3 regions of the Klebsiella sp. PK01 genome follow, and region 1 is predicted to be linked to each of the others. Evidence: predicted binding sites of a transcription regulator. Region 1 holds the regulator's gene; each other region holds the start of a gene.
The links. The regulator PurR, encoded in region 1, represses purine synthesis genes. The targets are predictions, from matches to a motif close to CANGCAAACGTTTGCNTG.

Region 1 (10,327 bases):
TCAGTAAAGGGATGCTGGTGGATATCGAAGGGTGTCGGGCGAATCCCAGTATCGCGTTGTTGTGCAAAATCGCTGCGGCGATGGGGGTGTCGGTGGCGGAGTTTGTCAACGTCGCCAGTGAACCGATGGTCCATCTTATCGACCGTGACGCAATTCCGATATTATGGCGCGGCGAGCAGGGCGGCAGCGCCAGACTGCTGGCCGGCACCAGCGGACCGGATATGCTTGAGCTCTGGCAGTGGCGGATGCTGCCTGGCGAATCGTTCCGTTCGCCGGGGCACCCGGCCGACACCTGGGAACTGCTATACGTGACCGAGGGGCAGCTCACCCTGACGGTGAATAATGACCAATATCAGGTGGCAGAGGGATGTTCTGCGGTAGCGCGTACTGATGCGCCGCATGAATATTGTAATGTTAGCCAGTTGCCCGTCGTCTTTACCATGACGGTGTATGAGAAAGGGCGCTGACGCGGACTCTGGCGTAATTCTGGCTTCACCACTACGCTCAATAATTCACGCCCTGGATAGAGATAGTATCCAGGGGAACGCGGTGAGCCAGAGGAAGCCTTATGAGTGAAGTCAAAATTGTTGCCACGCTGACCCCTTATCCTGAATATATCGATACCATCAGAAATGCGGCATTAGCCATGGTGCCGCCGACGCACAGAGAAGCAGGGTGCCTGCAATACGACCTGCACGAAAGCCGGGAGATCCCTGATGTCAGGCAGCTTTCCCAACAAGGAAAGATCTCATTTGTGTTTATTGAGCGTTGGCGTTCGGAAGACGATCTGAAACAGCACGTTGCGATGCCCTATCATGATGATTTTCTGGCGATACTGGACGGTAAACTGGAGAGTATTCAGGTACAGCGATTGATGGCGTTGTAGATAAAAGCAAGAGGAAAAAAGAGAAGTGCGCACCAAATCAATAATGATTGAAATGGTGCGTCCGAGTGGACTCGAACCACCGACCCCCACCATGTCAAGGTGGTGCTCTAACCAACTGAGCTACGGACGCAAATGGTGCGTTTAATTGGACTCGAACCAACGACCCCCACCATGTCAAGGTGGTGCTCTAACCAACTGAGCTATAAACGCAAATGGTGCGTTCAATTGGACTCGAACCAACGACCCCCACCATGTCAAGGTGGTGCTCTAACCAACTGAGCTATGAACGCAATGTTGTGGTGACAACGGGGACGCATATTAACGGCAGGGAGGCCATGTGGCAAGAGGCAAACGTCACTTTTCTTGCAGAATAGACGCGTTTGCAGAACTTTTATCCATATCGCCCATATTTTACTGATGATAAAGGATATTTCTTCAGCAATATCCCGCTTCGTTGCGTTTTTCTGCCCGGATTGGCAGGGGAGACGCTCACCGACTTTATGCTAGAGTGTACGGCAAATAAACGACGGAGCGCAGTAATGAAAGCAATTGGCATTTTTTGTGGTTCTTCTACCGGGGAAAACCCGATTTATCAGGTTTACGCGCAACAGGTTGGCAAGGCGCTGGCGCAAGCCGGGGTGGAGCTCGTGTATGGCGGCGGCAAAGTGGGACTCATGGGCGCCGTAGCGGACGCGGCATTAGAACACGGCGGGCGGGTCATTGGCGTGATGCCGCGCGGGCTGGTGGAGCGCGAAATTGCGCATAGCGGATTAAGCGAGCTGCATGTCGTTGAGAATATGCATGAGCGTAAAAACAAAATGTCGCTGCTGGCGGACGGCTTCATTGCCATGCCGGGCGGAGCCGGAACGCTGGAAGAAATTTTTGAACAGTGGACCTGGGCGCAGCTCGGTATTCATGAAAAACCCTGTGCTTTTCTGAATGTGAACGGCTATTACAATCCGCTGCAGGCGATGGCGGAAAAAATGGCCGCCGAAGGGTTTATGCACCGCCGCTATGCTGAGATGCTGACTTTTAGCGATGATGTGCAGGAGATTTTGACCGCATTCCACCGCTATGAGCCGCCGCAGCGCAAATGGCTTGCGAAGTAGCGCTATTTTTAAGTCGATTTATTATTTAACGCCAAAAAAAGGGCAAACCGCGTCAACGGCTTGCCCTTTTATATAGCATTTCTGGTTAGCGCGCTGCGCGCTGCAGGATAACGCTGGACGGCTGACGCTGCAGGAAGCGCATGCGCAGCATCATCATGATGGCAGCGGAGGTCAGGCCGATGATAAAGCCGCACCAGAAGCCCGCAGGCCCCATCCGCGGCACCACAATATCGGTCAGCGCCAGCAGATAACCGCTTGGCAGCCCCAGTACCCAGTAAGCGGTGAAGGTAATAAAGAAGATCGACCGCGTATCTTTATAACCGCGCAGAATACCGCTGCCGATCACCTGAATGGAGTCGGAAATCTGATAAATCGCCGCCAGCAGCATCAGCTGTGAGGCCAGTAGCACCACCTCAGGGTTATCGTTGTACAGCAGGGCAATCTGCTTACGCATCAGGATCGTGAAAATCGCGGTGATCATTGCCATGCAGACGCCCACTCCGACGCCGGTACGCGCGGAGGTCTGGGCATCCAGCGTCGAGCCCTGGCCGAGACGAAAGCCAACGCGAATGGTCACCGCCGCCGCCAGCGAGAGCGGAAGAACGAACATCAGCGAACTGAAGTTGAGCGCGATTTGATGCCCTGCGACATCGATAATCCCCAATGGCGAAACCAGCAGCGCCACAACTGCGAACAGCGTGACTTCAAAAAACAGCGCCAGCGCGATTGGCAACCCCAGCTGTACCAGCCGTTTTAATACCGAAAAATCAGGTTTACTAAAACGCTCAGCGCAGCGGATATCGCGCATTGAGCGCGCGCGGCGTACCCAGGTCAGCATGCTGGCAAACATGACCCAGTAGACCGAGGCGGTCGCGACCCCGCAGCCGATACCGCCAAGCTCCGGCATGCCGAAATGACCATAGATAAAAATGTAGTTCACAGGAATGTTGACCAGCAGGCCGATAAAACCCATCACCATTCCGGGTTTGGTTTTTGCCAGCCCTTCGCACTGGTTACGCGCGACCTGGAAAAACAGATATCCCGGCGCTCCCCATAGCAGCGCACGCAGATACCCCACCGCTTTGTCGGCAAGTTGTGGGTCGATGTTGTGCATCGAGCTAATGATATAGCCTGCGTTCCACAGCACCACCATCACCAGTACGGAGACAAAGCCCGCCAGCCAAAAGCCCTGACGTACCTGCTGGGCGATGCGATCGCGGCGGCCGGAGCCATTGAGTTGGGCGATAACCGGCGTTAGCGCCAGCAGCAGACCGTGGCCAAACAGGATGGCAGGTAGCCAGATCGAGGTGCCGATAGCCACGGCGGCCATATCGGTTGCGCTATAGCCGCCGGCCATCACCGTATCGACAAAACCCATCGCCGTCTGGGCGACCTGCGCCAGAATGACCGGGATAGCCAATGCTAATAACTGACGCGCTTCTATAAAGTACTTCTGCACGTGAACACCTTTATATTGTTGTTATTTTGAGACTAAAAAAGCCGCCTTAAATGGCAGCAAGAAGAAAAAACAGGAGGAATTTCCAGTCTATTGTAGCGAGGATTAGCCATTAAGCCAGTGAAAAAATGGTGGGGGCACGATGCGCGCTGGCAACCTGTTTGGTCAACTGTTATTGTTCCGCGTATATATAACGGTAATGATACCGTCACGATTCTCAACAGGAGCAAAGTATGTTTACTGGTATTGTACAGGGGACTGCGAAAGTGGTGTCCATCGATGAGAAACCGAATTTCCGCACCCACGTGGTGGAGCTGCCGGCGCATATGCTCGACGGCCTGGAGACCGGTGCTTCGGTGGCGCACAATGGCTGTTGCCTGACCGTTACCGAAATTGACGGCCCGCGAATCAGCTTTGATTTGATGAAAGAGACGCTGCGGATCACCAACCTTGGCGCTATCCATGAAGGCGATATGGTCAACGTTGAGCGAGCGGCGAAATTCAGTGATGAAATCGGCGGCCATTTGATGTCCGGCCATATTATGACCACCGCCGAAGTCGTTAAAATCCTCACCTCGGAAAACAATCGCCAGATTTGGTTTAAGGTACAGGACCCGGCGCTGATGAAATATATCCTGTATAAAGGTTTCATTGGCGTGGACGGTATTAGCCTGACGGTTGGCGAGGTGACCCCGACTCGTTTCTGCGTGCATCTGATCCCCGAAACGCTGCAGCGTACGACGCTTGGGGTGAAAAAACTCGGCGATAAAGTGAATATCGAAATCGATCCGCAGACTCAGGCGGTGGTGGATACCGTGGAACGCGTGCTGGCGGCAAAAGAAGCGGCGCAAAAAAGCGCGGAAGAATAATTAAAAAAGCCCCCGTAGATGCGTATTTCTGCGGGGGCTTTTTTTAGCGAGTCTAGCGGGCTACGCGCAGGCCGTGTTCAACACCACGCGAGAAGACGACCTGCCAGAGCTGAATATCGCGGGCGCGGAAAGCACCGGCGCAGGCATTCAGATAATAGGTAAACATGCGTTTGAAACGGTCCGAATAGTTATCGGCAATATCCGGCCAACTGGCAAGGAAACGCTCGTACCAGGCCATCAAGGTGGTGTCATAATCGGCACCAAAGTTATGCCAATCTTCCATCACAAAATGCTTCTCGCTGGCATCGGCGATATGGCGTACCGACGGCAGGCAACCGTTAGGGAATATATATTTATTAATCCACGGATCGACGTTGTGATCGGTAATTTTTGAGCCAATGGTGTGCAGCAGAAAACGACCGTTTGGTTTTAAATTACGATCGACAACTTCAAAATAAGTGGCGTAATTTTTAGGCCCTACGTGCTCGAACATCCCGACGGAGACGATGCGGTCAAAACTTTCGTGGAGATCGCGATAGTCCTGCAGCAGAATATTGACATCTAATCCCGCGCAACGCTCTTGCGCCATTTTTTGTTGTTCAGCCGAAATGGTCACGCCGGTCACGCTGACGTTATAGTTTTTGGCCATGTAATAGGCCAACCCACCCCAACCGCAACCGATATCCAGCACTTTCATTCCCGGCTCAAGCTGCAGTTTGCGACAAATAAGATCTAATTTATCCTGCTGCGCCTGCTCCAGATTTTCGGCCTCTTTCCAGTATCCGCAGGAATATTGCATATAGGGATCGAGCATGCGGTGGAAAAGGTCGTTGCCTAAATCGTAGTGTTCTTTACCAACAATCCAGGCGCGTTTTTTGCTTTGCAGATTGAACAGACGAGCGCCAGCGATACGAAGCGTATCTTTGAAGTGGCGGGGGAGTTGCTTATCCAGCCCGGCGCGCAATACCTTGTGAAAGAATATATCCAGGCGTTCGCATTCCCACCAGCCGTCCATATAGCTTTCGCCTAATCCGAGAGACCCTTCCTGTAACACGCGTTTAAAAAAGAGCGGGTTTTTTACCCGGATATCGGAGGGTGCGGAACCATTGATTTCAATTCCGGCACGGCCCAATAATTCAGCTGCAATCCGGTACCAATCATCGTTTGGTACACTTACTTCTTCTATACACGATGAACTCATAGCTTCTCCATCACGCCCAAGTGATCAGAACCTTAAAACAGCGTAGACGCTTTTTTGGCTTTGTGAGAAATCTCACGAAAAAATCGTGAGGGTGCTATCCGACGTAGAACAGAGGAAGGGAGATAACCCTTGCCGAAAGGCCTTCCATGGTTAAACGGGCTGCGTCCTGCCCCCGTTAATATCTAAAAAACTTTCTATTTATGTGATGCCGGATCCAGTATAGGCCGCTAAAAACCGCCTTTCAATAAAAATATATTAGCAGGCTAATGACTGGTCCGGGATATCCTTTAAAAATTCATCAAGCGTGAGATGATTCGCTCACTAACTGTACGCGTCGTTGCTGCATCCAGAAACCGATGCCTGCCAGGACGATGGAAATCAGCATCACGCTGGTGGTGGTCAGAAGCGGAGTGGCGATAAGGCTTGAGACCAGCAGGCTTGCCAGGAAGCACAGGCCAAGCTGCAGCGTATTCTGCAGGGCGGCGGCGCGGCCGGTCGCCTGTGGAAAAGGTTTCAGCGCCTGGGCGACAACGATAGGGTAAATGCCGCCATTCACAATCGCCATGATGCAAAACGGAACCATTAACGCAACCAGCGACGGATGATCCTGTATTCCGGCAAGCCAGGTCGCGGCTACGCTCAGCGAAAAAACAACCAGCAGCCAGGGCAGCATCTGATGACCCTGCCATTTTTGCAGCGCCGCACGGCAGCCGTAACCGCCGATCAGGAAGGCGATAGTTTGCGGCACGTAGCTAAGACCAATTACCGTCGGACCATAGCCCATTTCATGGAGGATAAATGGCGAACCGGTGAGCCAGGCGAAGAAGCTGGCGGAACACGCCGCATAAATGAGCACGTTACCGCTATATTCACGTGAACGCAGCAGGGACATAAAGGTAATTTTCTGCTGGGTTTCGCCAGCAGGTTTGACGACCGCCTTCAGACGAAAAGCCGGCAGCATCAACAGTATGGTGATAGCGAACAGGGTGGCGAAGATAGCCTGCCATTCCAGATGGACTAACAGCCAGCTGCCGAGTAACGGCGCCAGCGCCGGAGAGAGCCCGACCAGTGGCATGATCGTCGCGAAAATGCGGTTGGTGCGCTGGGCCGGATAGTAGTCGGTCACCATCGCCTGCCAGGTCACCGCGGCGGCGCATACGCCAATCGCCTGGACAAAACGCAGTACCAGCATCAGCGTCGCATCGCGTACCCACAGCATCCCAAGGCAGCCAAGAGCGAAGATAGCCAGCCCGGCGAGCAGAATCGGTTTCCGACCATAGCGGTCCGACAGCGGCCCCCAGAACAGCTGGCCGATCGCGAAGCCCGCGAGGAATAAGCTCAAGCTGGCGCTAACCGATGCGGCAGAGGTGTTGAGGTCTTGCTGAATGGCGGCAAAGGCCGGTAGATACATGTCGGTGGCCAGAAAGCCAAGCACGCTCAGGCCGCCCAGCCACACTAAAAATCCTTTCCCAGGTTGTTGCATAACGTTCTCTTTCTACTGATGCAGGTACGATGCCGCAGAGTGTAGGGAGTGTAATCCGCCTTGTGAAACGCTATTATTTGTCACATGCATTCAAAAATTTTGCAGGCAGAATATGTGGTCTGAATATTCCTTAGAAGTGGTTGATGCTGTGGCGCGTAACGGGAGTTTCAGCGCCGCGGCGCAGGAGTTGCACCGCGTACCTTCGGCGGTGAGCTATACGGTGCGACAACTGGAGGAGTGGCTTGCGGTTCCGCTTTTTGAACGTCGCCATCGTGATGTTGAATTGACCCCCGCCGGGCACTGGTTTTTGCAGGAAGGACGTTCTGTTATCAAAAAAATGCAGATCACCCGCCAGCAGTGCCAGCAGATTGCTAACGGCTGGCGTGGCCAGCTGTCGATTGCGGTGGACGATATCGTTAAACCGGCGCGGATGCGCCAGATGATTGTTGATTTTTATCGCCATTTTAGCGATGTCGAACTGATCGTTTTTCAGGAAGTTTTCAACGGCGTCTGGGATGCGTTAGCCGATGGGCGGGTAGAATTAGCTATTGGCGCGACGCGTTCGATTCCGGTGGGCGGGCGTTACGCTTTCCGCGATATGGGGATGCTGAACTGGCATTGTGTCGTCGCCAGCAGCCATCCGCTGGCGCAGATGGAAGGGCCGCTCAGCGATGACGTGTTGCGCAACTGGCCGTCACTGGTGCGCGAAGATACCTCACGCTCGCTGCCGAAGCGCACAACCTGGCTGCTGGATAACCAGAAGCGGGTGGTGGTGCCGGATTGGGAATCTTCAGCCACCTGTCTTTCAGCAGGATTGTGCGTCGGGATGGTGCCAGGCCACTTTGCCCGCCCGCATATTGATAGCGGGGAGTGGACGGCCTTAACGCTGGAAAACCCATTCCCGGATGCCGCCTGCTGCCTGACCTGGCAACAAAGCGATGCCTCACCCGCTTTGAGCTGGCTACTTGACTATCTTGGCGACAGCGAAACGTTGAATCGGGAGTGGTTGCGGGCGCCGGAATAACCGGCGCCGGGGGGAGGGCGTTAGCGGCGATAATCGACGAACGGGCCGTCGGCAACCGAGCGGCGCTCGATAAGACGCGGATGTACCTCAATGGACTGCGACTCTTCACGTTTATTAACAATGCGATCGAGCAGCATATTGAATGCCGCTTCCCCGAGCGAGTCCTTTGGCTGATGTATAGTGGTCAGCGCCGGGCTGAAGTAGCGGGCGTTACGCACGTTATCATAGCCGATCAGCGAAATGTCCTGCGGTACGCGCAGGCCCATTTCGTCGGCGGCGCAGATAGCGCCCATCGCCATGATGTCGCCGCCGCAGAACACGGCGGTTGGGCGGTGCTGCTGATTGAGGATCTGCTGCATGGCGCGGTAGCCGGATTCCGGTTCAAAGTCGCCCTGAACAATCCAGTTTTCCGGCACATTGATATGCGCTTCTTTCATTGCCTGCATGAAGCCTGCCAGGCGTCCGGCACCGGTGTTACGCTCAAGCGGGCCCGGAATAACGCCAATTTCACGATGGCCGCGTTCAATCAGGTAACGGCCGGCGATATAGCCGCCTTCAAAGGCATTATCGATAACCGAGTCGGTAAAGTCCGCTTTGGCTTCACCCCAGTCCATCACCACCATCGGGATATGACGATACTCTTCGAGCATACTGAGTACGGACTCCGGGTACTCGGAACACATCACCAGCAGGCCGTCAACGCGCTTTTGCGCCATCATAGACAAGTAGGCGCGCTGTTTTTCCGGATCGTTCCAGGCGTTGCCCAGAATCAGGGTATAGCCTTTCTGGAAGCAGCTTTTTTCTACGGATTCGATAATTTCAGCGAAATAGGCCGCTTCGCTGCTGGTGGCCAGCAGACCGATCGATTTAGTGTGATTGACTTTCAGGCTGCGAGCCACGGCGCTTGGCGAATAGTGGAGTTCTTTAATTGCCGCCCACACCGCATTGCGCGTCTCTTCCGCCACGAAACGGGTTTTGTTAATCACATGTGATACAGTTGTAGTGGAAACGTTTGCGCGTTTCGCTACATCTTTAATAGTTGCCATTACTTCTCACTCCAGACCTTGACCTGATCGTCTGATTATCGATACGTAAACGTTTGCCTATACACACCCTGTATACAATGATCAACATTGCAACACCTGGGAAAACGACACAGAACGACAGGAAGGGGTCAATGGCCGATACGCTTTCAAATTAGCGTGGGATTTTGTCCTATCTCGCGGCAAAGGGGAAGAGCAAAAATGTGCATCACTCTAAATCCGGGAAGATTTTTGCATATTTTTGTGCAAAAATGAGCAAGCTCACTTTCTATGTGGGGATAATCAGGGGAGAAAATTGATGGACACAAATTTAAAGTTTTCGCTGACAACGACGGTTATTGTTCTGGGTCTGATCGTCGCCGCCGCGTTGACCGCGGTACTGCACTGATTCCAGCAGGGAGGGGGCTTCCCCTCCTATCCCGCCATTATTAGCAGATCTGCAAAAATCTTTTGTCATTTCGTTTACTTCTGTTTTTCTGTGATTGATGTCATGCTTTTGGCTTCTGATGTAATGCCGTGTCCTGAATCGGCCTGATGGAGTCTCTGAATGAAAATCAACTTTCCCTTACTCGCGTTGGCGATCGGTGCCTTTGGTATCGGTACCACTGAGTTTTCCCCGATGGGATTACTGCCGGTTATCGCCAAAGGCGTAGATGTTTCTATTCCGGCCGCGGGGATGCTGATTAGCGCCTATGCCATTGGCGTGATGGTCGGCGCGCCGTTAATGACGTTACTGCTGTCGCATCGCGCTCGCCGCAATGCATTGATCTTCCTGATGGGGATCTTCACCCTCGGCAACGTGCTCTCTTCTATTGCGCCGGATTACACGACGCTACTGCTGTCGCGCATTATCACCAGCCTCAATCATGGCGCGTTCTTTGGCCTTGGCTCGGTCGTTGCCGCAAGCGTGGTGCCAAAACACAAACAGGCCAGCGCGGTTGCGACCATGTTTATGGGGCTGACCATTGCCAATATCGGCGGCGTACCGGCTGCCACCTGGCTTGGTGAAACCATCGGCTGGCGAATGTCGTTCCTGGCCACGGCGGGTCTGGGGTTAATTGCGATGGTAAGCCTGTGGTTCTCCCTGCCGAAAGGTAGCGCCGGCGAGCGTCCGAACGTGAAGCGCGAGCTGTCGGTATTAATGCGGCCTCAGGTACTCTCTGCGCTGTTGACCACCGTGCTGGGCGCCGGGGCAATGTTCACGCTGTATACCTACATTTCTCCGGTACTGCATACCATCACCAACGCTTCACCGC
Region 2 (10,327 bases), on a different contig from region 1:
AACGCGGGTTGTGGGAGGTCGATTTCTGTTCGATAGAAATCGCCGGCGACAGCCCTTCGATATGATCGACGTCCGGTTTCTCCATCAGCGACAGGAACTGTCGCGCATAGGCGGAGAGCGATTCGACGTAGCGACGCTGGCCTTCGGCGTACAGGGTGTCGAAAGCGAGTGAGGATTTGCCAGACCCAGAAAGCCCGGTGACGACAATGAGTTTGTCGCGCGGGATGACGAGGTTGATGTTTTTGAGATTATGGGTGCGGGCGCCCCGAACTTCGATCTTATCCATTCACCTTTCCCGGTAGGTAGATACACGGATTGCCTGGTTTGTTTGAAGGACAAACGGCAGAAACGGCTAATTATGACACAACTTAACCTGTCTGGATATACAGTATTGGAATGGCGCTGCAGTAAGAGGGTGAAAAATTGCATAGCGGCGGGATGTTTTCTGGAATTGGCTTCGCAGCTATCAAATTGCCCCTTTGTGGTGTTAGAATTCCCGGTTTACACTTATACAAAACGTATCATTCAGGAGATTCGATCATGGCCAGCAGAGGCGTAAACAAGGTGATTCTCGTCGGTAATCTGGGGCAGGACCCGGAAGTACGCTACATGCCAAGTGGCGGCGCTGTCGCCAACTTCACGCTGGCAACTTCCGAATCCTGGCGCGATAAGCAAACCGGCGAAATGAAAGAGCAGACTGAATGGCACCGCGTTGTGCTGTTCGGCAAACTGGCGGAAGTCGCTGGCGAATACCTGCGTAAAGGCTCTCAGGTTTATATCGAAGGCCAGCTGCGCACCCGTAAATGGACCGATCAGTCCGGTCAGGACAAGTACACCACTGAAATCGTGGTAAACGTCGGCGGCACCATGCAGATGCTGGGCGGCCGTCAGGGTGGCGGCGCACCGGCAGGCGGCGGCCAGCAGCAGGGCGGTTGGGGTCAGCCTCAGCAGCCGCAGGGCGGCAACCAGTTCAGCGGCGGCGCGCAGTCTCGTCCGCAGCAGCAGGCTCCGGCAGCGCCATCTAACGAACCGCCGATGGACTTCGACGACGATATCCCGTTCTAAGGTTTTCCTTATTACGTGCTGCCTGTGCGGTAAGCCAACAAAAAGCCCCGATTGTCCGGGGCTTTTTCATTTCAGGCTCTCAGGCCGCCGGCGTCGGAATTTGAGGCGTTGTGGGCGTAGCCGCGTCGGGCTGCGGCTTGCCCGTTCCTGGCTCGGGTAGCGGCGCGGCAGTCGCTTTTTGTTTACGGGCGATATCATCCAATATCAGCCGATAGGCAATATAGTATTTATAGATATTGCTGACGTAGGTTACCGTCTCAGCGCCGATTTTTTCCGCGGCGAGATTCTCAACGTTGCCAAACCAGATGTTCGGATCAAAACCGCGTTTTTGGGTTTCCGTACGTAGACGCGCGATGCGCGCCGGGCCCGCATTGTAGGACGCGAACGAAAATAGCGCTTTATTCAGCGGCGTCATTGGCTGATCGCCATAGTAATGATCAATCATCCAGCGCATATACTTCACGCCGGCATGAATGTTGGGATCGATTTTCTTAATATCGCCAACTTTCAGCTCCTTGCCGGTGGCGGGCATGACCTGCATTACGCCGATTGCGCCGACGTGACTACGTACCGATTGATTGAGCCGCGACTCCTGATATCCCTGGGCTGCCATCAGCAGCCAGTCGACATCATAGCGTTCGCCATATTTTCTAAAGATGTCTACCATCTGCAAAAACTTAGCTCGTTCTCTGTTGGCTGCGGCATTTTTAACGTAGGTCGCGCTTTTCAGGTAGCGCAGCAGAATCGTGTTTCCCAGGGTGCTGCCTTGACGATTATTCTTCACGAAGGTATTCAGCACCGCGAGAAGCTGTGGGTTATCTTTGCGGACCGCCCAGGCGATGCTACCGCCATCTCGTAACACAACGTCTTCATGCACCTGAATTTTGGGAAACACCTGTTTCCAGAAAATCGCTTTATGGCGATCCACCACGATCAGAGGAATCAGGCCAGCATTAAGCATTTCGAGAAGATCCTCATCTTCGAGCGCCTCCGGCGCCTCCTGCAGAATGACCGGCGGCAGCGACGCTTTGGCAAAGCGGGCGTTAAGCGCCTGCAAACTTTCGTAATAGCTGGAGGAGCGTCGAACAAACACGGTTTTACCGGAAAGCTGCTCCAGGCTTTTCACGTTGGGCGATGATGGCCCAGAAACTAATAGCTCTTTGACATCGCTATAGAGCGGGGTGGTAAAGGCGACCTGCTCCTGACGCGATGAAGTAATGGTGAGATTGGCGGCGGCGATATCCCCCTTACCTTCATTCAACGCCTTGAACAGGTTATCCCGCGTCACCGGGATGAAAACGATCCGCACTTTGAGGTGTTTCTGCTTCAGCTTCTTCTCTTTTGCCAGTCTGCTATTGAGATCTTTTTCTAAAGCGATGAAAAGATCGTGGGTGGCGCCGCGCTGGGTCCCCTTATCGATAAAAAAGAAGGTCTTGCTGTAGGTCGTTAATACCCGGATCGCCCGCCGGTTGATCATATCGGGAAGATCGCCTTTTTGCGGCTGCATGATGTGATCCATATTGATGGCCAGCTCCGCTTTGTCCTTTTGCGCCGGCGGCGATTTATCCGTCGAAGCCGCTGAAGCGGAGAAGGCAAACACGATGGCCAGAAGGCAGCCGGAAACCATCGCCAGACGACGTTGAAAACCGAAGATGTTCATGATGCGGCACTCTGCAGGGAGATGGTTATATTTTAGTCAATGCAAACGCGCCCCTGTGCCTTTTTCTACTTACCTCTCCCGGGTTCAGCGCGACGTAGGTGGTATTGTCCTGATTGCGAGAATACAAAAGAAAGTGACGCTTCTCCTACCATAGAATATTTTCGCTTTGCGATCGCTAATTGCTTATCCCATCCAGGTGAATATCAAAATGATATTTTTGTCTGCTATTTAAAATATATTGTAAGGTTATTTATAACCTTTGCATGGTTATGTTTTTTTAGTATTAATACATAATTCGTAGAATGCCCGGATTAGCTTACTTCAAGAGTGGTATGGCCGATGTGTGTCAGGGTTGGTCTATATCACACTATTAATAACCTGCCTTGCAGATAACGGCCTGGAGTGCTATCACTAAATTCTCTCTCAGATTTTACTTACAAGGATGGAAGATGAAATGGACGATTCTTAACACCCTTATCTGCCCGCATACTGGCGTTGCCTTTTCGTCAATATCTGGGCTACGGTTTCTCAAGTTTATTATCTGGTATGAGGCTGAGCTTTTATTAATTCCCGGCGAAACCATGAAACTTTATTCATCTAAAGTTTTAATTAATGATCGATATCATTCATTAAAAATTTATAACATCACGCGTTACGACGATAAACAGTGGGAAACCTTAAGAGAGCGGCCAACCTGCCCGTACAATTTCGAGGTCGCGGAGCAGGAATCTTGTCTTTATCAATCGTATTGTGCGGTTAAGCGCTGCCCAAACGAGCGTCTACGACCGATGTTATGCGAACAATATTAGCAGGGGCCGGGAAGAGCATCGCTGTTGCTGAAAATAAAAAAGCTTCCCGCAGGAAGCTTTTTTATCAGGTCATCATCATTGGCCATTCTGGCGGCGTCTGGCTCATGACTTCAACCATGACATCTTTAATGTTGCCCCAGATTTTAGCAACATCCACCATGGTGATGCCTAACAAGCCGGTAGCAAACCAACAGGCGGCAGCCAGACCCAGGCAGCTACAAATAATCGCTAAGCCGGCATAGTCGCTTTTACGTAATTGAATATTCAACGAACTGGCCAGGAACATCAATACCGCGCTCACCAGGGGCCAGCGCAAAAGTACGACACTGGTAGTAATGGAAGCCATTAACTTATCCTATCTCTCAAAGAAAGTCGGGAGCCTTAGACAACCTGGCGCGATTATCAATAATGAGACGCTCTGGCTATCGGCGGGCACTTCAGGGAGTGATGAAACGACGATTTTGTTTCATCAACTTGTGTGAACTATATCACATTTGCTGATTTATTCGCCAGACAAAAAATGACCTTTTTTGACATTTTAAACCACGTTATTAATAGGGTTAATGGCGGCGGAATGCGCGCCAGCATGTCTGGTGTCTGTTTTTCGACACCGTTAAGGACTGGACCTGGACTGCCGATAATTGTTCAACGGGTTTTGTTACTTATTACGAGTAATTGTACGGAGAAACCGAATTAGTAAGTGGCTAGTGTCTTAATTATTACGAGAATGTTTCTCGATCCATCTATAAGTAAGTATGATTCATCATTATTAGGTGTGAGGTTTTTACATAAACGTGTTCGTTGCTGAAATTCGCTGTTTTTTATAACAGTCGGTAATGCCTGGTTTTTGTCCTTATACCGTGATTGAGGCGTATCGCATGGATAAAAAGCGGAAATGAGTCGTAACGCGCCGCATAAGGCGTTAAGAATATTCTTCATCATACTGGTGGTTGTGCTGCCGGTGGTGTTGGCGTTGTGGTTTGCGCAAATCAGAGCCCGGGAAGAAATCTCAGATAGACTGCAATCGTTTTCGCAGCTGGCGCTGCAAAAAACGGAAATGGTCATTCATGAATCCGAGCAGGCGCGCGAAAAAGCCATGCACTTTACCGGGGCAATGTGTTCCCCGCAGCATCAGCAGTACATGTTAAATATCGTGCGCGGGCTACTGTATGTTGATGACCTGATTTATGCGAGCGGTAACACTTTCCTCTGTTCCACCGCGGTCCATCCCGAAGAGGGCTGGAGAATAGCTGCCGCGAATTATACTCGAAAGCCCGACGTCTCCATTTACTACTATCGTGATACGCCGTTTTATCCCGGCTATGATATGAATTATATGCAGCGCGGGCATTATGCCGTGGTGGTTAACCCTCTCTCTTATAGTTCGGTTATTTCCAGCGATAAAGATTTAGCTTACGGCGTCTTCGACACCAAAACGAACATGTTTTTCTCCGTGAGTAAAAACGTTGATGCCAGGGAATTACATCGTCTTATTCGCCACGAAGACGCTTTTTTCAACCAGGATGGCCGGGTTTATACCGTCGCCCATTCGTCGATTCGACCGATTGCGGTCATCATGTCCACCTCGCGCGCCAGCTATTATGCCAGCCTCTACGACCAGATTACCTTGACCCTGCCGTTAGGCATTATTTGCAGCATTTTGATTCTGATGGTCTGGTCGCGAAGCCGTCAGCAGTATCATTCACCGCGCAATAAACTGCAGCGAGCGTTAAGCCACCGACAACTGTGCCTGCATTACCAACCTATTATCGACATCAAGAATAACCGCTGCGTCGGCGCCGAGGCGCTGTTACGCTGGCCGGGGTTTGACGGTCCGGTGATGAGCCCGGCGGAGTTTATTCCGTTGGCGGAAAACTCAGGCATGATTGCTCAGGTGACGGATTATGTGGTCGACGAGTTGTTCAACGATCTTGGCGAATATCTGGCCAGACATCCACAGCTCTATATCGCGATTAATCTTTCGGCATCGGACTTCCACTCCGCGCGATTAATTGCGCAGATCACTGAGAAGGCCCGCAGCTATGCGGTTTGCGTGAAGCAAATTAAAATTGAAGTCACCGAAAGAGGATTTATCGATGTGCCGAAAACCACACCGGTGATTCAGGCGTTCCGCGAAGCGGGCTACGAAATAGCCATTGATGATTTCGGTACCGGTTATTCCAACCTGCATAACCTCTATTCGCTCAATGTCGATATTCTGAAGATTGATAAATCCTTTATCGATACGCTGACCACCAACAGTACCAGCCATCTGATTGCCGAGCATATCATTGATATGGCGCGTAGCCTGCGTTTAAAAACCATCGCCGAAGGGGTAGAAACGCTGGATCAGGTGGATTGGTTGCTTAAGCGCGGCGTGCAGTTTTGTCAGGGATGGCATTTTGCCAGGGCTATGCCGCCACAGGAGTTTATGCAGTGGCTCGCCAAGTCCCCGATCTTACTGCGTACGCCGCACGACGGTCGTCAGGCGGAAATCTGATGACGGTAATCGCTGGGAGTGCGATCGAACTCCCGGCGGAATACCCGCGAGAACGTCTGCTGCGAGACGTATCCCAAATCCATCGCAATATCAAAAATAGGACGTTGCGTGGTTCTCAGCGCTTCAGCGGCGAGCAGTAGCCGGCGCTGGCGAATGTAATCACCCAGCGTCTGGTGGGTAACGGTACGGAACATTCGCTGCAGATACCATTTCGAGTATCCCGATTTTTTAGCGACTACATCAATGTTAAGTGGTTGATCGATATGTTCATCAATCCATTCAATAAGCGTTTGGATAATATCCTGATGGGACATAAAGCGGCCTCTCTCAATTCTCGATTCGTCGTTTTGTCTGTCGGCGAGTATAATTCCTCAAGTTAACTTGAGGTAAAGAGCTTTATGGAAAATAAACCAGCACGCATCAAAATGCTGCTCTCCCCTGGGGAGGTGGCGAAACGAACCGGCGTCGCCGTCTCGGCGCTACACTTTTATGAAAGCAAAGGGCTTATCCGCAGCCAGCGCAACGCGGGCAATCAGCGGCGATATCGCCGTGATGTGCTGCGAGCAGTGGCGATCATCAAGATTGCGCAACGTATTGGTATTCCGCTGGCGACCATCGGCGAGGCATTCGGCGTCTTGCCGGAAGGGCATAATCTGAGCGCCAAAGAGTGGAAACAACTGTCGTCGCAATGGCGGGAGGAGTTGGACCGGCGTATCCACACCCTGACCGCGCTACGTGACCAGCTCGACGGCTGCATCGGCTGCGGCTGTTTATCGCGCCGCGATTGTCCATTACGCAACCCTGGGGATAAGTTGGGTGAAGAGGGAACCGGCGCACGCCTGCTGGAAGAGGATTAATCGTGATACCTGCAAAAAACTAAAGCGCCACAACAGGGCGCTTTAGTTGTTTTCCGGTCTTTGTCTTTCGCATTATCCCGCTGGCTCACGGGAGGGTTTCCCCCGACGTCGACTCCCCTCAGGTATTGCGCAATGTGTTGAAGGAGGTTCCGGATTGCGTCGACAATGTAATTGTGGCACAGCCTGATGATTTTGCCTGTTGGCGTTGCCGAAATTTTTCCGTCATTGGTCGCCTGTTTCTATAGTTAATTTGAACGAACAACAGGAGAGCGCCATGTTGACGGTCCATCACCTCAACCAATCCCGCTCGCAGCGCGTGCTGTGGGCGTTGGAAGAACTGCAATTGTCTTATCAGGTCGTCTGCTATCAGCGTGAAAAAAACATGCAGGCGCCAGCGGAACTGAAAAAAATTCACCCGTTGGGTAAATCGCCGGTGCTTGAGGATCAGGGCGTGGTGCTGGCAGAGTCCGGCGCGATTCTGGAATATCTGCAGGAAACCTACGATAGCGCCCAGCAGCTGAGGCCGCAGGGGAGGGAAGATAAACTGCAATATCGCTTCTGGCTCCATTATGCCGAGGGATCGTTAATGCCCTTGCTGTTGATGAAGCTTATCTTCGCCAGCCTCGGCAAGCCGCCGGTGCCGCTTGGTATGCGCACCCTGGGCGGGGCGTTGGGCAAAGGGGTACAAAAAGCGTGGCTGGATAGACAGTTGGCGACCCATGCGGCATATATTGAACAGCATCTGGCTCGTCAGCCGTGGTTTGCCGGCGGCACGCTGAGCATGGCGGATATTCAGATGAGCTTCCCGGTGATGGCCTTACTGGCGCGCGGCGGCATTCAACACCTGCCGCACACCCGGCGTTGGCAGCAGCAGGTGGAGTCACGTCCGGGGTGGATTAACGCTATTGAGCGCGGCGGGCCATTTACCCTGCCTGGCGGTTAATACGCCAGAAATAGGATTAAAACATATAAAAATGTTAATGCATTGCGCACTGACGATAACGTTTGCGCATCGTTTGTCTATTTCCTGAGCTTTGGCGGCGAAATTTGGCAAAATACGACAAACTTCAGTTGAAAAGGGCCAGCTAAAGACAGGATAATCGTTTGCCTTTTTACTTTGCTCGTTTTTTCCCCTGCCGACAGGGGGAGCAAAGACATTCCATATACCGCATTGTATGCGCGGAGTTAAACGTTTGCTTTTTCTCAGCCTCCCTCCTGGCGCCGGGAAACAGCACAAGGAGATGGCGTTTAACTGGCAGTGGACGGTCCATCACGCATGCAAGCGAACGATCAAAATTTTCAGGGGAAGTTTTCTATGTCTACGCCTTCAGCGCGTACCGGTGGTTCTTTAGACGCCTGGTTTAAAATTTCAGCTCGCGGCAGCTCCGTACGTCAGGAAATTGTTGCCGGATTAACGACCTTCCTGGCGATGGTGTACTCCGTCATCGTGGTGCCGGGAATGTTAGGTAAAGCTGGCTTTCCGCCTGCGGCGGTGTTCGTCTCGACCTGCCTGGTAGCGGGCGTCGGTTCATTAGTGATGGGCCTGTGGGCTAACCTGCCGCTGGCTATCGGCTGCGCGATTTCGCTGACCGCGTTTACCGCTTTTAGCCTGGTGCTGGGGCAGCACATTAGTATTCCGGTGGCATTAGGCGCCGTGTTCCTGATGGGGGTTTTGTTCACCATTATCTCCGCTACCGGTATTCGTAGCTGGATCCTGCGCAACCTGCCGCAGGGCGTGGCGCACGGCACCGGCATCGGTATCGGCCTGTTCCTGCTGCTGATCGCCGCCAACGGCGTCGGTCTGGTAATTAAAAACCCGCTGGACGGCCTGCCGGTTGCGCTGGGCAATTTCGATAGCTTCCCGGTGATGATGTCGCTGATTGGCCTGGCGGTCATTATCGGTCTGGAAAAACTGAAAGTGCCTGGCGGCATTCTGCTGACCATCATCGGTATTTCCATTATCGGACTGATTTTCGATCCGAACGTCCATTTCTCCGGGATTTTCGCCATGCCGTCGCTGAGCGACGACAAAGGCAATTCGCTGATTGGCAGCCTTGATATCATCGGCGCGCTGAACCCGGTGGTGCTGCCAAGCGTGCTGGCGCTGGTCATGACTGCGGTATTCGACGCCACCGGTACCATTCGCGCGGTGGCCGGCCAGGCTAACCTGCTGGATAAAGACGGGCAGATCATCAACGGCGGCAAAGCGCTGACTACCGACTCCCTGAGCAGCGTGTTCTCCGGCGTGGTGGGCGCAGCCCCTGCGGCGGTGTATATCGAATCGGCAGCCGGTACGGCGGCGGGCGGCAAAACTGGCCTGACGGCAGTCACCGTTGGCGTGCTGTTCCTGCTGATCCTGTTCCTTTCTCCGCTCTCCTATCTGGTACCGGCCTACGCGACCGCGCCAGCGCTAATGTACGTTGGCCTGCTGATGCTGAGCAACGTGGCGAAAATCGACTTCAATGACTTCGTTGATGCGATGGCGGGGCTGATTACCGCGGTGTTCATCGTGCTGACCTGCAACATCGTGACCGGCATCATGATCGGTTTTGCATCGCTGGTGATTGGCCGCGTGGTATCCGGCGAATGGCGCAAGCTCAATGCGGGCACCGTGATCATCGCGGCGGCGCTGGTCATCTTCTACGCCGGCGGATGGGCGATTTAACTTTTCCTGCTAACGACGGGCGGCTTTGGCCGCCCGTTTAATTTTTAAGCCACATCCTGTTTCCTTTTGCGTTAATCTGAGTAGCGTATCATTTCGAGACATGACGCCTCAGATGTAAAAAAAGAAAACGCAGCAAACAGGGAACACATGGAAATATTCTTCACCATACTCATCATGACCCTCGTGGTCTCTCTCTCAGGGGTGGTTACACGTGTACTGCCCTTTCAGGTCCCACTACCGTTAATGCAAATCGCCATCGGCGCGCTGTTGGCCTGGCCGACCTTTGGTTTGCACGTTGAGTTCGACCCTGAACTCTTCCTCGTTCTGTTTATCCCGCCGCTGCTGTTTGCCGATGGCTGGAAAACGCCGACCCGCGAGTTTATCGAGCACGGCCGGGAAATCTTCGGCCTGGCGCTGGCGCTGGTGGTGGTCACCGTGGTCGGTATCGGCTTCCTGATTTACTGGATTGTGCCGGGGATCCCGCTGGTTCCGGCATTTGCTCTTGCGGCGGTGCTGTCGCCGACCGATGCCGTGGCGCTGTCCGGTATTGTCGGCGAAGGGCGGATACCGAAGAAAATCATGGGCATCCTGCAGGGTGAAGCGCTGATGAATGACGCTTCTGGCCTGGTGTCGTTAAAATTTGCCGTTGCCGTGGCGATGGGCACGATGGTGTTCACCATTGGCGGCGCCACCGTTGAGTTTCTGAAGGTGGCGATTGGCGGCATCCTGGCCGGTTTCGTGGTCAGCTGGCTGTATGGCCGCTCAATGCGT
Region 3 (10,327 bases), on a different contig from region 1:
GAGCGCCACATTCTTGTGGTATGAAATATCGGCTCAGGGGACTGGCCCGCTTGCAAACATCTCAGAGAAATTTTGTTCTTGCGATTACTCTAACACAGTTAACGACAAAGTGTTATTCAAACTTCGACCCCGGTCTTTCGCTTATGCGACCTTGCTCAAGCAATGCCTGTTCGATGGTCTGCTGAAGCATGCGAATGCGCTGTTCCATACTGGAGGCGTAGTCGCGGGTCTTCGCTTTTTCCTGAGTCAACTCATAGCTGATGTTCAACGCGGCGATGAAGACCAGCTGCTCAGTATTTGTGACTCTAGTGCGTTCTTTTAAATCTTGCAACCGCTGATTAAGGTCTTCAGCTGCCTGATTCAGGGCATCCCTTTGTTCAGGCGGGCAATTCACTCGCAGTGAACGGCCAAAAATTTGGAGATCTACGGGTTGTGCAGACATGCCACCTTCCTGCTGATTGACTGCGCTGCCTTCACATCCGAGCCCGGTTCTGCGAAGGGGCGACACTATAGCTACCCTGGTGCGGGGACACAAGCCCTTTTCTGGTTCACCAGGGTCCAAAGTGGTAGCATATCATGAATATTCCTCCCAACGATGACGAATGCGCATGTCTATACAGAACGAAATGCCTGGTTACAACGATGTAGACCAGTTACTGAACCAACAAGGGGTGGGATTAACCCCGGCCGAAATGCACGGTTTGATAAGCGGCATCCTCTGCGGCGGCAACACCGACAGCAGCTGGCAGCCGCTGGTGCATGACCTGACCAACGAAGGCCTTGCCTTTGGTCATGAACTGGCCCAGGCGCTGCGTAGCATGCATTCCGCCACCAGCGACTCGCTGGAAGATGACGGTTTTCTGTTCCAGCTGTATATGCCGGAAGGCGACAACGTCAGCGTTTTCGACCGCGCCGACGCGCTGGCGGGCTGGGTTAACCATTTCCTGCTCGGCCTTGGCGTGACCCAGCCGAAGCTGGATAAAGTGAAGGATGAGACCGGCGAAGCCATCGATGATCTGCGTAACATTGCGCAACTCGGCTACGACGAAGATGAAGACCAGGAAGAGCTGGAGATGTCTCTCGAAGAGATTATCGAGTACGTACGCGTCGCCGCGTTACTGTGCCACGATACCTTCGCGCGCCAGCAGCCAACCGCACCGGAAGTACGCAAGCCAACGTTACACTAAATAAAAACGACATTCAGGGGGCGTCATGACACAGCAGGAGTTTCTTTCTCGTCGCCAGGCATTATTGGCGCAGATGCAGCCGGGCAGCGCGGCGCTGATTTTTGCCGCGCCGGAAGCGGTACGCAGCGCAGATTCGGAATATCCCTACCGGCAGAACAGCGATTTTTGGTACTTCACCGGCTTCAACGAACCGGAAGCGCTGCTGGTGCTGATCAAAAGCGATGAAACGCACAATCATAGCGTGCTGTTTAACCGCGTTCGTGATCTGACGGCGGAAATCTGGTTTGGCCGCCGTCTGGGGCAGGATGCCGCGCCGGGCAAACTCGGCGTCGATCGCGCGCTGGCGTTTAGCGAAATCAACCAGCAGCTGTATCAACTGCTCAACGGCCTGGACGCTATCTATTTTGCCCAAGGCGAATATGCCTATGCCGATGAAATTGTGTTTAACGCCCTCGAAAAACTGCGTAAAGGTTCACGTCAGAACCTGCAGGCACCGAACTCCGTCATCGACTGGCGGCCTGTGGTGCATGAAATGCGCCTGTTTAAATCCGCGGAAGAGCTGGAAGTAATGCGCCGGGCCGGCGAAATTTCCGCCCTTGCCCATACCCGGGCGATGGAAAAATGCCGCCCGGGGATGTTCGAATATCAGCTGGAAGGCGAAATTCTCCACGAATTCAACCGCCACGGCGCGCGTTTCCCGTCTTATAACACCATCGTTGGCGGCGGCGAAAACGCCTGCATCCTGCACTACACCGAAAACGAATCCGAACTGCGTGATGGCGATTTAGTGCTGATTGACGCCGGCTGTGAATACCGCGGCTATGCGGGCGATATCACCCGCACCTTCCCGGTTAACGGTAAATTCACTAAACCGCAGCGTGAAATCTACGACATCGTGCTGGAATCGTTGGAAACCGCGCTGGAGCTGTATCGTCCGGGTACCTCCATTTATGAGGTTAATCAGGAAGTGGTGCGCATTATGATTACCGGCCTGGTGCGGCTGGGGATCCTGACAGGCGAGATTGACGAGCTTATCGCCAACAACGCCCACCGCCCGTACTTTATGCATGGCCTGAGCCACTGGTTGGGTCTGGATGTGCACGATGTCGGCAATTACGATACCGACCGTTCGCGCGTGCTGGAACCGGGAATGGTGCTGACCGTCGAGCCGGGGCTGTATATCGCCACCGACGCCGACGTACCGGCGCAGTATCGCGGCATCGGCATTCGTATTGAAGATGACATCGTGATTACCGAAGATGGCAACGAAAATCTCACCGCCAGCGTGGTGAAGAAGGCGGATGAGATCGAGGCGCTGATGGCGGCGGCGCGCCAGTCATGAGCGTGCTGATTGTCGGCGGCGGGATGACCGGCGCGACGCTCGCGCTGGCCATCTCCCGTATGACCGGCGGTGCGCTGCCGGTCCATCTGATTGAAGCGCAGGATCCGGCGTCGTCACGGCACCCAGGTTTTGACGATCGGGCGATCGCCCTCGCTGCGGGCACCTGCCAGCAGCTGGCGCGCATCGGTATCTGGCAGAACCTTGCTAAACGAGCGACGCCTATCCAGCGGGTACACGTCAGCGACCGCGGCCATGCCGGTTTTGTAAACCTGGCGGCGGCCGATTACGGTCTGTCGGCGCTGGGGCAGGTGGTTGAACTCCACGATGTCGGCCAGCGGCTGTTTAGCCTGCTGCGCGAGGCGCCGGGCGTCACCCTGCACTGTCCGGCGAAAGTGGAAGCGGTCAACCGCAGCCAGGACAGCGTCAGCCTCACCCTTGATAGCGGCGAAACCATCAACGGTAAGCTGCTGGTGGCGGCAGATGGTTCGCGTTCGTCGCTGGGCGTGCGCTGCGGCATTAGCTGGCAGCAGCAGCCCTATGAGCAACTGGCGGTTATCGCCAACGTTAGTACCGCGTTGCCGCATGAAGGCCGCGCCTTCGAGCGCTTTACCGAGCATGGTCCGCTGGCGATGCTGCCGATGTCGCAAGGGCGCTGTTCGCTGGTGTGGTGCCATCCGCAGTCGCGGCGCGACGAGGTGCTGAGCTGGTCTGACGAACGTTTTTGCCAGCAATTGCAGCAGGCGTTCGGCTGGCGGCTGGGGCGCATTACCCATGCCGGTAAGCGTAGCGTCTATCCGCTGGCGTTAACTACCGCTATCCGTTCGGTGTCGCACCGTCTGGCGCTGGTCGGCAACGCGGCGCAGACATTGCACCCGATCGCCGGGCAGGGCTTTAATCTCGGCCTGCGCGACGTGATGAGCCTGGCTGAACTGCTTGCCGACGCCCACGCGGTCGGCGAGGATGTGGGCAATTATTCTCTGCTGTGCCGCTACCAGGCGCGGCGAGCGGATGATAAAGCCGCCACCATCGGCGTGACCGATGGGCTGGTGCATCTCTTTGCCAACCGTTGGGCGCCGCTGGTGGCGGGGCGCAACGTCGGGCTGATGGCGATGGAATTATTTACCCCGGCGCGCGATGCGCTGGCGCAGCGTACCCTCGGTTGGGTTCCCCGTTAAGGAGTAGAACGTGCAAAGTGTTGATGTTGCCATTGTTGGCGGCGGAATGGTGGGACTGGCGGTGGCCTGTGGTTTACAGGGCAGCGGCCTGCGCGTCGCGGTGCTGGAACAAGCGGCGCCGCAGCCTCTTGACGCCGATGCGCCGCCGGCGCTGCGCGTTTCGGCAATCAATGCCGCCAGCGAAAAGCTGCTGACTAAACTGGATGTCTGGAGTGAGATCATCTCCCAGCGCGCCAGTTGCTATCACGGCATGGAAGTGTGGGACAAAGATAGCTTTGGCCGCATTAGCTTCGATGACCAGAGCATGGGCTTTAGCCATCTGGGCCATATTATTGAAAATGCCGTGGTGCATCACGCGCTGTGGCAAAAAGCGCAGCGCTGCGCTGACGTCACCCTGCTGGCGCCCGCGCAGCTGCAGCAGGTGGCGTGGGGCGAAAACGAAGCCTTCCTGAGCCTGCAGGACGGCAGCATGTTGACCGCGCGGCTGGTGGTCGGCGCCGATGGCGCCAATTCGTGGCTGCGCAATAAAGCCGATATTCCGCTGACCTTCTGGGACTATCGCCATCATGCGCTGGTGGCGACGATACGTACCTCCGAGCCGCATCAGGCGGTGGCGCGTCAGGCGTTCCACGGTGAAGGCATTCTGGCCTTCCTGCCGCTTAGCGATCCGCATCTGTGCTCGATCGTCTGGTCGCTGTCGCCGGAAGAGGCGCAGCGGATGCAGCAGGCCGATGCAGCCGCGTTTAATCAGGCGCTGAACATCGCTTTTGATAATCGCCTTGGCCTTTGCCAGCTTGAAAGCGAACGGCAGGTTTTCCCGCTGACCGGACGCTACGCGCGTCAGTTCGCCGCCCATCGTCTGGCGCTGGTTGGCGATGCCGCCCACACTATTCATCCGCTGGCCGGGCAGGGGGTAAACCTTGGCTTTATGGACGCCGCCGAGCTTATCGACGAGCTGAAGCGCCTGCACGCGCAGGGTAAAGATATCGGTCAGCATTTGTACCTGCGCCGCTATGAGCGCAGCCGCAAGCATAGCGCCGCGCTGATGCTGGCGGGTATGCAGGGATTCCGCGAAATGTTCTCCGGCAGCCATCCGGCGAAGAAATTCCTCCGCGACATGGGGCTCAAACTGGCCGATTCGCTGCCTGGCGTAAAACCGCAGCTGATTCGTCAGGCGATGGGCCTCAACGATCTCCCCGCCTGGTTACGTTAACCCCGTCACACTTCTTTTACCCGGCCTGCGCGCCGGGTTTTCTCCCTCATTTGAAATATTCTAATTTCACCTCTTTTTTCGCATTAGTTTTATTAATGCGCTCTTTTTTTTGTTAAAGAAATTAGGCCCATAAAATCGCATAAAACACCATCATCACCTGACTGGTTTGCTCATTATGTTAATTTTATGTGGCATAAATCGCTTTTTTCCAGTCAATAACTCTGTAGGCTTTTCGGCGCGCTTTGGTCATAAGCTAATGTGATGTCCTGATTTACCTTATGGTTTAGCACCGGGTTCGGTGGTAAGTTCAGGCAAAAGAGAACGTTTGCGTCGGCGTCCGTAAGCGGTGCCGTCGCCGGATTTCGTGGCGCAAAATCGCCGACAATATCGTGGCTGGTTCCGTTTTATTCGATGAGGAAAAGATGGCTCAACAGACTCCGTTGTATGAACAACACACGCTGTGCGGCGCTCGCATGGTGGATTTCCATGGCTGGATGATGCCGCTGCATTACGGGTCCCAGATTGATGAGCACCACGCGGTGCGCGGCGATGCAGGGATGTTCGATGTGTCGCATATGACCATCGTCGATTTCCACGGCAGCCGGATCAGAGAGTTCTTGCGCTATTTGCTGGCAAACGATGTGGCGAAGCTTACCACGCCAGGCAAAGCGCTCTACACCGGCATGCTAACCGCTTCCGCTGGCGTCATCGATGACCTGATTGTTTATTTCCTTTCTGAAGATTATTTCCGCCTCGTTGTTAACTCCGCCACTCGTGAAAAAGACCTCGCCTGGATTTCCGAACAAGCCGAACCTTACGGTCTCGAAATTACCGTTCGCGACGATCTGTCGCTGATCGCGGTGCAGGGTCCGCAGGCGAAAGCGAAGGCGGCGACGCTGTTCACCGACGCTCAGCGCCAGGCCGTGGAAGGCATGAAGCCGTTCTTCGGCGTACAGGCCGGCGACCTGTTTATCGCCACCACCGGTTATACCGGCGAAGCGGGTTATGAAATCGCTATGCCGAACGAGCAGGCGGCGGATTTCTGGCGCGGTCTGCTGGACGCCGGCGTTAAGCCGTGTGGTCTTGGCGCGCGCGACACCCTGCGCCTGGAAGCCGGGATGAACCTGTACGGCCAGGAGATGGACGAAGGCGTCTCGCCGCTGGCGGCTAACATGGGCTGGACTATCGCCTGGGAGCCCGCCGATCGTAACTTCATCGGCCGCGAAGCGCTGGAAATGCAGCGCGAAAAAGGCACCGAGCAGTTGGTTGGCCTGGTGATGACCGAGAAAGGCGTCCTGCGAGGCGGCCTGCCGGTACGTTTTACCGATAGCGACGGTAATCAAAAAGAAGGCATTATCACCAGCGGCACCTTCTCGCCGACGCTGGGCTACAGCATCGCGCTGGCTCGCGTGCCGGCCGGGATTGGCGACACCGCGGTGGTGCAAATTCGTAACCGTGAAATGCCGGTAAAAGTGACTAAACCTGGTTTTGTACGCAATGGCAAAGCCATTGTGTGATTTCCCTTTTTTGGAGATGAATTGATGAGCAACGTACCAGCAGAACTGAAATACAGCAAAGAACACGAGTGGCTGCGTAAAGAAGCGGACGGCACCTATACCGTTGGGATCACCGAGCACGCGCAGGAGCTGCTTGGCGACATGGTTTTCGTTGACCTGCCGGAAGTGGGCGCCACCGTTGAAGCGGGCGCCGATTGCGCCGTTGCCGAATCCGTGAAAGCGGCTTCCGATATCTACGCGCCGATTAGCGGTGAAATCGTTGCCGTCAACGAAGAGCTGAACGACTCTCCGGAACTGGTCAACAGCGACCCGTATACCGACGGCTGGATCTTCAAAATCAAAGCCAGCGACGAAGCGCAGGTTGCCGCGCTGCTGGATGCGACCGCCTATGAAGCTCTGTTAGAAGACGAGTAAGCCTTTACCCTCTCCCCTGTGGGGAGAGGGAAGGGTGAGGGGAACCGATAATACCCTCACCCCAGCCCTCTCCCAAAAGGAGAGGGAGAAAACACATTCACCGCACGTTTCAGGAACCATCGCTCATGACTCAGACTTTAAGTCAGCTTGAAAACCGCGACGCCTTTATTGAACGTCATATTGGCTCGGACGCTCAGCAGCAGCAAGAGATGCTGAAGACCGTCGGCGCGGATTCGCTTAACGCCCTGATTGGCCAGATTGTGCCGCAGGATATCCAGCTGGCGACCCCACCGCAGGTGGGAGACGCGACTACCGAATTCGCCGCGCTGGCGGAGCTGAAGGCGATCGCCGGTCGCAACAAGCGCTTCAAGTCTTACATCGGCATGGGTTACACCGCCGTGCAGCTGCCGCCGGTCATTCAGCGCAACATGCTGGAAAACCCGGGTTGGTATACCGCCTACACCCCTTACCAGCCGGAAGTATCCCAGGGCCGTCTGGAATCGCTGCTCAACTTCCAGCAGGTCACTCTGGATCTGACCGGGTTGGATATCGCTTCCGCTTCGCTGCTTGATGAAGCCACCGCCGCCGCCGAAGCAATGGCGATGGCCAAACGCGTCAGTAAACTGAAGAACGCCAACCGTTTCTTCGTTGCCGCCGACGTCCATCCGCAAACCCTGGACGTGGTTCGCACCCGCGCGGAAACTTTCGGCTTCGACGTGATTGTCGATGACGCCGACAAAGTGCTCGATCACCAGGATGTCTTTGGCGTGCTGCTGCAGCAGGTCGGCACCACCGGTGAAATCCACGATTACAGTAAACTTATCGCCGAGCTGAAAGCGCGCAAAGTGATTGTCAGCGTCGCCGCCGACTTTATGGCGCTGGTGCTGCTGACGGCGCCGGGCAAGCAGGGCGCCGATATTGTCTTCGGTTCCGCCCAACGTTTCGGCGTGCCGATGGGCTATGGCGGCCCGCACGCGGCCTTCTTCGCGGCGAAAGATGAATTCAAACGCTCCATGCCGGGCCGTATTATCGGCGTATCGAAAGATGCGGCGGGTAATACCGCGCTGCGCATGGCGATGCAGACTCGCGAGCAGCACATCCGCCGCGAGAAAGCGAACTCCAACATTTGTACCTCGCAGGTCCTGCTGGCCAACATCGCCAGCCTGTACGCGGTTTTCCACGGCCCGGCGGGCCTGAAACGTATCGCTGGCCGCATTCATCGCCTGACCGACATTCTGGCCGACGGCCTGCAGAAGAAAGGGCTGAAGCTGCGCCATGCGCACTACTTCGACACCCTTTGCGTCGAAGTGGCGGATAAAGCCGCGGTGCTGGCGCGTGCCGAAGCGCTGCAGATTAACCTGCGTAGCGATATTCACGGCGCGGTTGGCATTACGCTCGATGAAGCGACCACCCGCGAAGATGTGCTGAATCTGTTCCGCGCCATCGTTGGCGACGATCACGGTCTGGATATCGATACCCTGGATAAAGACGTGGCGCTGGATAGCCGTTCGATCCCGGCGGCGATGCTGCGCGACGATGCGATCCTCACCCATCCGGTGTTCAACCGCTACCATAGCGAAACCGAGATGATGCGCTACATGCACGCGCTGGAGCGTAAAGATCTGGCGCTGAACCAGGCGATGATTCCTCTGGGATCCTGCACCATGAAACTGAACGCCGCGGCGGAAATGATCCCGATCACCTGGCCGGAATTTGCCGAGCTGCACCCGTTCTGCCCGGTCGAGCAGGCGGAAGGTTATCATCAGATGATCGCCCAGCTTTCTGACTGGCTGGTGAAACTGACCGGCTATGACGCCGTCTGTATGCAGCCGAACTCCGGCGCGCAGGGCGAGTATGCTGGCCTGCTGGCGATTCGCCACTATCACGAGAGCCGCAACGAAGGCCATCGCGATATCTGCCTGATCCCAAGCTCCGCGCACGGCACCAACCCGGCTTCCGCGCAGATGGCGGGTATGCAGGTAGTGGTGGTTGCCTGCGATAAAAACGGCAACATCGATCTTGCCGATCTGCGTGAAAAAGCAGAGCAGGCAGGGGCGAATCTCTCCTGCATCATGGTCACCTATCCGTCGACCCACGGCGTGTATGAAGAGACCATCCGTGAAGTATGCGAGATAGTGCACCAGTTCGGCGGCCAGGTTTACCTCGACGGCGCCAACATGAACGCCCAGGTCGGGATCACTTCTCCGGGCTTTATCGGCGCAGACGTTTCGCACCTCAACCTGCATAAAACCTTCTGCATTCCGCACGGCGGCGGCGGCCCGGGTATGGGCCCTATCGGCGTGAAAGCGCACCTGGCGCCGTTTGTACCGGGCCACAGCGTGGTACAGATTGAAGGCATGCTGACCCGTCAGGGCGCGGTTTCCGCCGCGCCGTTCGGCAGCGCTTCCATTCTGCCGATCAGTTGGATGTATATCCGCATGATGGGCGCGGAAGGGCTGAAGCAGGCGAGCCAGAACGCGATTCTCAACGCCAACTATATCGCTACTTGTCTGAAAGATGCTTATCCGGTGCTGTATACCGGCCGCGACGGTCGCGTGGCGCACGAATGTATTCTCGATATTCGTCCGCTGAAAGAAGAGACCGGCATTAGCGAGCTGGATATTGCTAAGCGCCTGATCGACTTTGGTTTCCATGCGCCGACCATGTCCTTCCCGGTTGCCGGGACGCTGATGGTTGAGCCGACGGAATCGGAAAGCAAGGTAGAGCTGGACCGCTTTATTGACGCCATGCTGGCGATTCGCGCGGAAATCGATCGCGTTAAAGCCGGTGAATGGCCGCTGGAAGATAACCCGCTGGTGAACGCGCCGCACACCCAGGGCGAGCTGGTAAGCGAGTGGAACCATCCGTACAGCCGCGAGCTGGCGGTATTCCCGGCTGGGTTGCACAACAAGTACTGGCCAACGGTGAAACGCCTGGATGACGTGTATGGCGACCGTAACCTGTTCTGCTCCTGCGTCCCGATGAGCGAATACCAGTAAGTGGTGAATTAGCTAAACTTTTAAAGGCGCTGCGGCGCCTTTATTTTTTGGAGGGAAGGTATGGCGATAGCTCTGATTAGCGGCGCGAGCCGCGGCATAGGCCGGGCGACGGCGCTGCTGCTGGCGCAGGAAGGGTATACCGTCGCGGTTAATTATCATCACAACATTAAAGCCGCCACCGAAGTGGTCAATACCATTGTTGAATCTGGCGGCAAAGCCACGGCGCTGCGGGCCGATATCAGCGATGAAGCGCAGGTGATGGCGATGTTTGAGGCGGTTGACCGCATGGGCGAACCGCTGGTGGCGTTGGTCAACAATGCCGGGATCCTGTTTACCCAATGTACGGTAGAGAGCCTGAGCGCCGAGCGTATTAACCGCGTGCTGGCCACCAACGTCACCGGATACTTTCTTTGCTGTCGCGAGGCGGTAAAGCGCATGTCGCATCGGCATGGCGGCAAGGGCGGGGCGATAGTTAACGTT

Region 2: the regulator PurR is predicted to act here: its motif matches at 8,074-8,091, upstream of AC22LX_RS19115 (NCS2 family permease).
Region 3: the regulator PurR is predicted to act here: its motif matches at 5,232-5,249, upstream of gcvT (glycine cleavage system aminomethyltransferase GcvT).

The regions. Positions count from the first base shown of each region.
Region 1 covers NZ_JBYEZM010000001.1:708,716-719,042, reverse strand. The annotation lists gene AC22LX_RS03505 (cupin domain-containing protein) at 1-467, shown strand, start outside; gene AC22LX_RS03500 (putative quinol monooxygenase) at 569-886, shown strand; tRNA gene AC22LX_RS03495 (tRNA-Val) at 940-1,016, opposite strand; tRNA gene AC22LX_RS03490 (tRNA-Val) at 1,020-1,096, opposite strand; tRNA gene AC22LX_RS03485 (tRNA-Val) at 1,100-1,176, opposite strand; gene AC22LX_RS03480 (LOG family protein) at 1,426-1,995, shown strand; gene mdtK (MdtK family multidrug efflux MATE transporter) at 2,081-3,454, opposite strand; gene AC22LX_RS03470 (riboflavin synthase) at 3,685-4,320, shown strand; gene cfa (cyclopropane fatty acyl phospholipid synthase) at 4,373-5,521, opposite strand; gene punC (purine nucleoside transporter PunC) at 5,820-7,004, opposite strand; gene punR (DNA-binding transcriptional activator PunR) at 7,117-8,028, shown strand; gene purR (HTH-type transcriptional repressor PurR) at 8,049-9,074, opposite strand; gene cydH (cytochrome bd-I oxidase subunit CydH) at 9,370-9,459, shown strand; gene AC22LX_RS03440 (MFS transporter) at 9,619-10,327, shown strand, end outside.
Region 2 covers NZ_JBYEZM010000006.1:54,116-64,442, forward strand. The annotation lists gene uvrA (excinuclease ABC subunit UvrA) at 1-286, opposite strand, end outside; gene ssb1 (single-stranded DNA-binding protein SSB1) at 541-1,065, shown strand; gene AC22LX_RS19080 (MltF family protein) at 1,145-2,725, opposite strand; gene iraM (anti-adapter protein IraM) at 3,175-3,534, shown strand; gene AC22LX_RS19090 (YjcB family protein) at 3,599-3,880, opposite strand; gene AC22LX_RS19095 (EAL domain-containing protein) at 4,430-6,034, shown strand; gene soxS (superoxide response transcriptional regulator SoxS) at 6,019-6,348, opposite strand; gene soxR (redox-sensitive transcriptional activator SoxR) at 6,433-6,891, shown strand; gene AC22LX_RS19110 (glutathione S-transferase family protein) at 7,166-7,834, shown strand; gene AC22LX_RS19115 (NCS2 family permease) at 8,207-9,556, shown strand; gene AC22LX_RS19120 (Na+/H+ antiporter) at 9,704-10,327, shown strand, end outside.
Region 3 covers NZ_JBYEZM010000003.1:365,317-375,643, reverse strand. The annotation lists RNA gene ssrS (6S RNA) at 1-71, opposite strand, end outside; gene zapA (cell division protein ZapA) at 113-442, opposite strand; gene AC22LX_RS11410 (YecA/YgfB family protein) at 609-1,187, shown strand; gene pepP (Xaa-Pro aminopeptidase) at 1,213-2,529, shown strand; gene ubiH (2-octaprenyl-6-methoxyphenyl hydroxylase) at 2,526-3,704, shown strand; gene ubiI (FAD-dependent 2-octaprenylphenol hydroxylase) at 3,715-4,917, shown strand; gene gcvT (glycine cleavage system aminomethyltransferase GcvT) at 5,340-6,434, shown strand; gene gcvH (glycine cleavage system protein GcvH) at 6,459-6,848, shown strand; gene gcvP (aminomethyl-transferring glycine dehydrogenase) at 6,974-9,847, shown strand; gene AC22LX_RS11375 (SDR family oxidoreductase) at 9,908-10,327, shown strand, end outside.